DNA from 2 places in the Methylobacterium sp. V23 genome. Region 2 is predicted to be linked to the other one. Evidence: riboswitches for the same ligand, from Rfam matches in the RefSeq annotation. Region 2 holds a riboswitch; the other holds the start of a gene.
What was found. A riboswitch is a leader RNA that binds a small molecule or an ion and turns the genes downstream of it on or off. The one in region 2 is predicted to bind thiamine pyrophosphate.

Region 1: linked by a shared signal. The riboswitch ahead of thiO (glycine oxidase ThiO) and the one ahead of thiC (phosphomethylpyrimidine synthase ThiC) in region 2 are both predicted to bind thiamine pyrophosphate.

The regions. Positions count from the first base shown of each region.
Region 1 covers NZ_PDHT01000015.1:12,724-16,917, forward strand. The annotation lists gene CRT23_RS15280 (thiazole synthase) at 1-173, opposite strand, end outside; gene thiS (sulfur carrier protein ThiS) at 208-420, opposite strand; gene thiO (glycine oxidase ThiO) at 417-1,598, opposite strand; TPP riboswitch at 1,700-1,828, opposite strand; gene CRT23_RS15295 (adenylate/guanylate cyclase domain-containing protein) at 1,874-3,121, opposite strand; gene rpoD (RNA polymerase sigma factor RpoD) at 3,320-4,194, opposite strand, start outside.
Region 2 covers NZ_PDHT01000014.1:72,251-76,444, forward strand. The annotation lists gene CRT23_RS14875 (DNA polymerase Y family protein) at 1-246, shown strand, start outside; gene thiC (phosphomethylpyrimidine synthase ThiC) at 585-2,477, opposite strand; TPP riboswitch at 2,559-2,667, opposite strand; gene CRT23_RS14885 (BA14K family protein) at 2,817-3,572, shown strand; gene CRT23_RS14890 (hypothetical protein) at 3,672-3,926, opposite strand; gene CRT23_RS14895 (hypothetical protein) at 4,052-4,194, opposite strand, start outside.

The DNA.
Region 1 (4,194 bases), on a different contig from region 2:
CCCTGCAGCGAAACCCGGCGGATCGAAGCCGTGACCACCTCGGCGCCCGAGGCCGCGACCGCATCGAACAGGATGCTTTGCGTGGGGTAGCCGGCGGTCCCGATGAACAGACGCGAGCCTAGGCTCACACCGCCGATCACCAGCGTATCCGTGTCGTTCGCGATCTCGGTCATTCCGGGCCTCCTGCCATGGTGTTCTCCCTCCCGATCAGCCGCCCTGCATCGCGCGCACGATCTCGACGCGGTCGCCGTCGCTGAGCGCGGTGGCAGCCCAGTCCCGGCGTCGGATCACGGCGCCGTTGAGCGCGATGGCGATACCCTGCGGGCTCTCGAGGCCGGTCTCCTCGGCCTCTTCCCGGAACAGGGCGTCGAGGTCGGCGGCCACGCTCTCGCGGACCTCGCCGTTGACTCGGAGCTTCATGCGAAGGCCCTCCGCGGCGGCGACGCGAAGCGGGCCCGGCCGAAGTCCCGGGCGTAATCCGGCAGCGCTCCCCCGGCGACCAGGGCCGCGACCGCGTCGGCCGTGGCCGGGGCCAGCAGGTAGCCGTTGCGATGATGGCCGGTGGCGACCACGAGGCCGGGCGCCAGGGCATCGATGATCGGGGCATCGTCGTCCGAAGTCGGCCGGAAGCCGCTCCAGATCGCTTCCACCGCCATCTCCTCGATGCCGGGCAGGACGCGACGTGCGCCCTCCAGCAGGGCGTAGAGCCCGCCGGCCGTGACGCCGGGAACGAAGCCGCAATCCTCCACCGTTGCGCCGACGATGAGATGGCCGTCGCTCTTCGGCGCCATGTGGACCTGCTCGGTCCAGACCATGTGGGCGAGGGTGCCGGTGCGGGCGGTGGTCCGCAGCGCGAGGGACTGGCCGCGCAGGGGCCGCACCGGCAGGGCGAGATGGTCGGGCAGGAGCCCTGCCTCACCGCTCCAAGCGCCGGAGGCGAGCACGACGGTGTCGGCCTGACGGATGCCCTGGGCCGTACGCACGCCCGTGACCCGGCCGGCGCTCCAATCCAAGGCGTCGACACCGCAGCCTTCCACGATGGCGACTCCGGCAGCGAGGCAGGCCCGGACGAGGGCGGCCATCACCCGGCTCGGATCGACTTGGTGGTCGTGCGGGCAGAACAGGCCGGCGGTGACGGCGGGACGCAGGCGCGGCTCGCGGGCCCGAACCTCGGGGCCGGTCAGCCAGCGGGCGTCGAGGCCTGAGCGCTTCTGCAGGTCGTGCCGGAAGCGCAGGCGCTCGACCTCGTCGCGGCCGATGGCGAGCACCAGGGTGCCCTCCTCCCGATAGTCGATGTCGAGGCCGGCCGCGGCCTGAAGGTCATCGCGAAAAGCCGGCCAGCGGGACAGGCTTTCCAGGGCCAGGGGCAGGAGCGTGTCGGAACCCGGCTCGTGCTCGGCGGCCGGGGCCAGCATGCCGGTTGCGGCGAGGCTCGCCCCGGCGCCGACGGTGTCGCGCTCCAGAACGGTCACGGACCGCCCGGCCTGCGCCAGGCGCCAGGCCGCCGACAGGCCGATCAAGCCGGCGCCGACGACGACGACGTCACTGTGGGCGGGAGCGACGACGGCCGGCGGAGCATCGCCGTGCGTCCGTCGCAGGTTGAGAAAGGCGTTCGGGCTCACGTCCAACACAATCTCCGCGACCGGCGTCGAGATTGGTGGGGCTGCAGCTTCGAGCGGTGAAGCGTGCCGGGCTTGAACAGAAACCCGCGGTCCAATCCCTACGCCGGTATGAACCGGGTCAGGTTCGAAGGATTTCCGCGCCGCCATCCGCGAACGGACGGCCATCGGTTTCTCAGCCCCTTGCCGGGGATCTCCCTGGAACACCCCAGATGTGGGCCGTCCCTGCGCCGGGGTCAATCCCCGGGCGGGCCTCAGGCGGCAGACGGACGCGCCGGTCGATAGACGCCCATGGGTTCGGCAAACCCGTCGAGCGCGTGCTCGCCGAGGGGCTCCGGCATGTCCCAGAGGAAGTCGACGAAGGGCTTCGTCATCAGGATCGGCTCGGCCAGCGTCCGGTTGAGGCGGGCGACCCGGCTCGCCAGGTTCACGTCGCGCCCGATCACGGTGAAGTCCAGCCGCGCGCCGGAGCCGACATTGCCGTAGGCGGCCTCGCCGTGATGCAGGGCGATGCCGGCGGCCACTGGATTGGCGAACCGGCCCAGGGCATTGGCCTCGGCCAAGGCCGCCATGGCGCTCTGGGACGCCGTGAGCGCCCCCTTGGCGGCACCGCCCAGGTCGTCGCCCGGCTCACGGAAGATCGCCAGCAGCCCGTCGCCGAGATACTTCAGGACCTCGCCGCCCTCGCGCTCGATGGCTGGCACCAGGCAGTCGAAGAAGATGTTCAGGAGGTCGACAGCCTCCTCCGGCGTCATGTCGGCGGAGATACGCGTATAATCGCGCATGTCGGCAAACAGGATCGCGGAGCGGATGCGCTGAACGTGACCGCGACGGATGGAGCCCCCGAGGATCGCCTTGTGCGGCTCGTCTCCGACATAGATCCGCAGAACGTGGTCGAGCTGCTTGTTGATGCTGCGCATCTCCATCACCGCGGCCAGCGTCGGCATGACGAAGCGCAGGATCGCCACGTCCTCGTCGCGGAACCCCGCCGGGGACCGGGTGGCAAAGGAGATGCCGTTGCGCGTGCCGTTGGTGAAGAACAGCGGCGCGACGATGTAGTGCCGGTAGCCCTCGGCCTTCAGGTCCGGAATGACCGCGAAGGCCTCATCCGGGGTCTCGGCGAGATCGAGGATCAACCACTCGCCGGTCTCATGAACGCGGAAGAACGGGCTCGCGCGATAAGCCCGGTCCGATGCTTCCCCGTGCGGGAACAGACGAACCGTCGAGCCCATCTCGCGGGTCCAGAACCGCCCGACACCCGAATACTCGGAATGCAGGGCATCGATGGCCGTGGTGGCCCGGTCCACCGGCACGTCGAGCTTGATCAGGCGCTCGGCCAGGCCGGACAGCAGGTCCTCGGCCTTCGGCATGCGCGCGCCCTCGCTCAGCAGCCAGTCGCGCAGGGCCACGCATTGCTGGAGGGCGCCGAAGGGGACGTCGGCCGCCTCCGAGCCGTCGGCTTCAGCGGTGGGGGAAGGCTGGGGCGGGCCTCGATCGAGCATATGGCCAAGGTGGGTTGGGAGACGGCGTCCGGCAACGGCCACGCCTCGGGTTTTGTGCGTATCGTGCGGGCCTCTCCGCTTCAACAGCGTAGAGCGCTTCAGGGGCTCGGCGCCATCGAAACGAAAGAGCCGGCCCCATGAGGAGCCGGCTCTTTCAGGTGAAAGGTCCGCCGGAAAAGGCCGGCCTCACCGCGTGCATCAGTTGTCGAGGAAGCTGCGCAGCTTACGCGACCGGCTCGGGTGCTTGAGCTTGCGCAGGGCCTTCGCCTCGATCTGACGGATACGCTCGCGCGTCACCGAGAACTGCTGGCCGACCTCTTCGAGGGTGTGGTCGGTATTCATGCCGATGCCGAAGCGCATGCGGAGCACCCGCTCCTCGCGGGGCGTGAGCGAGGCGAGCACGCGCGTCGTGGTCTCGCGCAGGTTCGACTGGATCGCCGCGTCGATGGGCAGGACGACGTTCTTGTCCTCGATGAAGTCGCCGAGGTGCGAATCCTCCTCGTCGCCGATCGGGGTCTCGAGCGAGATCGGCTCCTTGGCGATCTTGAGAACCTTGCGCACCTTCTCCAGCGGCATGGCCAGCTTCTCGGCCAGTTCCTCCGGGGTCGGCTCGCGGCCGATCTCGTGAAGCATCTGGCGCGAGGTCCGAACGATCTTGTTGATCGTCTCGATCATGTGCACCGGAATGCGGATCGTGCGGGCCTGATCGGCGATCGAGCGGGTGATTGCCTGCCGGATCCACCAGGTGGCGTAAGTCGAGAACTTGTAGCCGCGGCGGTACTCGAACTTGTCGACAGCCTTCATCAGGCCGATGTTGCCCTCCTGGATCAGATCCAGGAACTGCAGGCCGCGGTTGGTGTACTTCTTGGCGATCGAGATCACGAGGCGCAGGTTGGCCTCAATCATCTCCTTCTTGGCCTGACGGGCTTCGCGTTCGCCCTTCTGGACCATGTTGACGATCTTGCGGTACTCGCCGATCTCGAGGCCCGTCTCGGAGGCGAGGGTCAGGATCTGCTCGCGCAGGCGGGCGACCTCGTTCGAGCCCTTCTCGACGAGGTTCTTCCAGCCACGGC
Region 2 (4,194 bases):
GAGGACGTCATCGCCCTCGCCCCCGACGGGCCTCCGCACCGCTTCCGCTGGCGCCGGCGCCTGCACCGCGTCGCCCATGCGGACGGGCCCGAGCGCATCGCCGACGAGTGGTGGCGCGCGCCGGGTCCGCTCAGGGACTACTACGTGGTCGAGGACGAGGCCGGGCGCCGCCTCTGGGTCTATCGCGAGGGCTTCCCCACGATGGAGACGCCCGCGCGCTGGTTCGTGCACGGGCTGTTCGCGTGATGTGAGCGGGAGAGGCGCCCGGGAGAGGCCTCGGAAACTTCACGCGGACACGGCTCTGGAAGTCCGCGCGCCGCGGGCGGTTCTTCGACGCGCCGCGGGCGGTTCTTCGACGCGCCGCGGGCAGTTCTTCGACGCGCCGCGGGCAGTTCTTCGACGCGCCGCGGGCAGTTCTTCGACGCGCCGCGGGCAGTTCCTCGACACGCCGCGGGCAGTTCCTCGACACGCCGCGGGCAGTTCCTCGACACGCCGCGGGCAGTTCCTCGACACGCCGCGGGCGGTTCTTCGGCGCGCCGCCTGTCCCGGGCCGGTCGGCTGAGACCGGCCCGGGACAGGGTCCCCTACTCGGCCGCGTCGACGTAGAGCTTGCCACCCTCGGCCTGGAACTCGGCGGATTTCGCCGCCATACCGGCCTCGCGCTCGGCCGCGCTCAGGGGCGCGGCCTCGCCCAGCACCTGGCCGGCCGCCTCCATCGCCAGCACCTCGGCGCGCAGGTCCTGCGTGATCTTCATCGAGCAGAACTTCGGGCCGCACATCGAGCAGAAATGCGCGACCTTGTGGGCGTCCTTCGGCAGGGTCTCGTCGTGGTAGGCGCGGGCCGTATCCGGGTCGAGGGAGAGGTTGAACTGATCCTCCCAGCGGAAGTCGAACCGGGCCCGCGACAGGGCATCGTCACGCAGCTGCGCCGCCGGGTGGCCCTTGGCGAGATCGGCGGCATGGGCCGCGATCTTGTAGGTGATCACGCCTTCCTTGACGTCGTCGCGGTTGGGCAGGCCGAGATGCTCCTTCGGGGTGACGTAGCAGAGCATGGCGCAGCCGAACCAGCCGATCATCGCGGCGCCGATGCCGGAGGTGATGTGGTCGTAGCCGGGGGCAATGTCGGTGGTCAGCGGGCCGAGGGTGTAGAACGGCGCCTCGCCGCACTCCACGAGCTGCTTTTCCATGTTCACCTTGATCTTGTGCATCGGCACGTGGCCGGGGCCCTCGATCATGGTCTGGCAGCCCTTGTCCCAGGCGATCTTGGTGAGCTCGCCCAGGGTCTCCAGCTCGGCGAACTGCGCCGCGTCGTTGGCATCCGCGATGGAGCCGGGGCGCAGGCCGTCGCCCAGGGAGAACGACACGTCGTAGGCCCGCATGATGTCGCAGATCTCGTCGAAGCGCTCGTAGAGGAACGACTCGCGGTGACCGGCGAGGCACCAGCGCGCCATGATCGAGCCGCCGCGGGAGACGATGCCGGTGACCCGGCGCGCGGTGAGCGGCACGTGGGCGAGGCGCACGCCCGCATGGATGGTGAAGTAGTCGATGCCCTGCTCCGCCTGCTCGATCAGGGTGTCCTTGAAGACCTCCCAGTCGAGCTTCAGCGGGTCGCCGCCGACCTTCTCCAGCGCCTGGTAGATCGGCACGGTGCCGATCGGAACGGGCGAGTTGCGCACGATCCAGGAGCGGATGTTGTGGATGTTGCGGCCCGTCGAGAGGTCCATCACCGTGTCGGCGCCCCAGCGGGTCGCCCAGACCAGTTTCTCGACCTCCTCGGCGGCCGACGACGTCACGGCGGAATTGCCGATGTTGGCGTTGATCTTCACCAGGAAGTTGCGGCCGATCGCCATCGGCTCCACCTCGGGGTGGTTGATGTTGGCCGGGATGATGGCGCGGCCGCGGGCCACCTCGTCCCGGACGAATTCCGGCGTGATGAAGGCCGGCAGGGCGGCGCCGAAGCTGTTGCCGTCGGCCAGCGCCGCCTGCGCGCCCTCCAGCATCGTCTGGCGGGCGAGGTTCTCGCGGTTGGCGACGTAGATCATCTCCTCGGTGATGATCCCGGCGCGGGCGAACTCGTACTGCGTCACCATCTGGCCCGGGCCGGCCTTGCGGATCTCGCGGATGGCCGGACAGGGGGCCACGAGCTTGTCCTCGGGCACGAACCCGTTGTCCTCGGGCTTGACCACGCGCGGGGTCACGGTGGCGTAGCCGCGCCGGGCGATCCAGGGCTCGCGCACCAGCGGCAGGCCGGCATGCAGGTCGATCTTGGCATCCGTCTCGGTGTAGGGGCCCGACGGATCGTAGACCCGCACCGGGGCCTCCTTCGGATCGCTGAGCGTGATCTCGCGGAACGGCACCCGGATGTCGTCGTGCCCGGCCACGGGAGCGTAGACCTTGCGCGAGCCCATGATCGGGCCGGTGGTCACCGCCTGGGGCTGACCCTGCGGAAGATCCTTCGGGAGAACGGGTGCATTCATCGGTTTCGCTCCTGGCGTGGGAGACGATCCGGACTCGCGTCGAGCGGTGTTGGATGGGACGACGCCTGGATCTTGCGCGCCGCTGCTACGAATTCCCGTCCCTCCGCCGGTACGAACCGGATCAGGTTCAAGGGTCAGGGCGACGCGCCCAATCTCAGCCCCCGCACTCGGAGCCCCCCTCGGAATGCTTCTAGATTCGAGGTCTGCGGCGGTTTTGTCAATCGCCGGCCCGATGAAGTGCGGCGGAATAGGGTGCGAACCGAACTTTATCGTCAGGCCCCGCGTTCGGTTACCAGAAGTTCGGTCCTCGGGATCGACATGCGAACGACAGGCTCTCCCATGAAGCGCATACTCTTGGCATCGGCCGCCCTGGTCGGGGCCCTCTCGATGATTCCCGCATCCGCGGACGCACGTCCGGGCGGTGGCGGCGGTGGCTTCCGTGGCGGTGGCGGCGGATTCCACGGCGGTGGACTTGGCGGTGGCGGCGGATTCCGCGGCGGCAACTTCGGTGGTGGCGGCTTCCGCGGTGGTCTCGCGCAGGGCGGCGGGTTCCGCGGCGGCAATGTCGGGGGCAACTTCGGCGGCGGCGGGTTCCGCGGCGGCCTCGCGCAGGGTGGATTCAACCGGGGCGGGTTCAACCGCGGCGGGACCATCGGCGTCGGCGCGGGTGCCGTCGGCGCCGGGGCGGGCCTCGCGGCCGGCAACGGCTTCCGGGGTGATCGCGGCGGCTTCAACCGCGGTGGGTACAACCGGGGCGGTGCCTATGCCGGGCGCGGCTACGGCTACCGCCGCGGCTACGGTGGTGTCGGGCTCGGGCTCGGCCTGGGTCTTGCCGGCGCCGGAATCGGCTACGGCCTCGGCAGCGCTTATGGCGGCTACTACGGCGACGATTACTATGCCGGCGGCTATGCGCCGGCCTATTACGGCGGCTCCGCGCCCTACGGTGGCGGCTATGCCGCCACGGGCTACGAGGCCGGCCCGGAGGTCGCGACCAGCGGCGAGGACGTCGCCTACTGTGTCCAGCGCTTCCGGTCCTATGACCGCCGCACCGGGACCTATCTCGGCAATGACGGTCAGCGTCACGCCTGCCCGTAACGGCAGACGCGTCGCAGCAGGATCGAAGGGCTCCGCCGCGAGGCGGGGCCCTTTCGCGTTTCCGGTCTCAGGTTCGTGGACGCCGTGGGCGATCCGGCCTCAGGAGCCCTGCAGGCTCTCGGCGAAATCGTCCGGCACCTCTCCGAAGCTGCCGAGGATGGACGCGCTCTCCAGTTCGCCCGTCTCGTCGTCGGCTACGACCTTGATCGCCGCTGTGCCGGGGAAACGGGCGGCCATCGCCTCGGCCTTCTTCAAGGCCCCGCTCTCCGTCACCGCCACCTCGCGGTCGCCCGGCGAGAGCCGCTTGCGCTTGAGCACGAAGGTCTGCACCAGGAACGTCGTCTTGAGGGCCATCGCAGGGTCTCTCCACCGGGCCGCGCCGGATCGCGTCGGATCCGGAGGCCGAGCGCACCTAGCACGAAAGCCCGGTTCCTACGCGGCGCGAACGCCGCGGTCGGGCCGGGACCGGCCTCCCCCGCTCAGGCCGACAGGTTGCGAGGGGCCTCGCGCCGCTGGATCAGGCGCGCCCCGTCCCAGAGTTCGACCGAGCGGCCCTCCAGGAAGGCCCGCGCCCGCTCCGGGACCTCCGCCTCGCGACAGCCCGCAGGGGACTCGGTGCGAA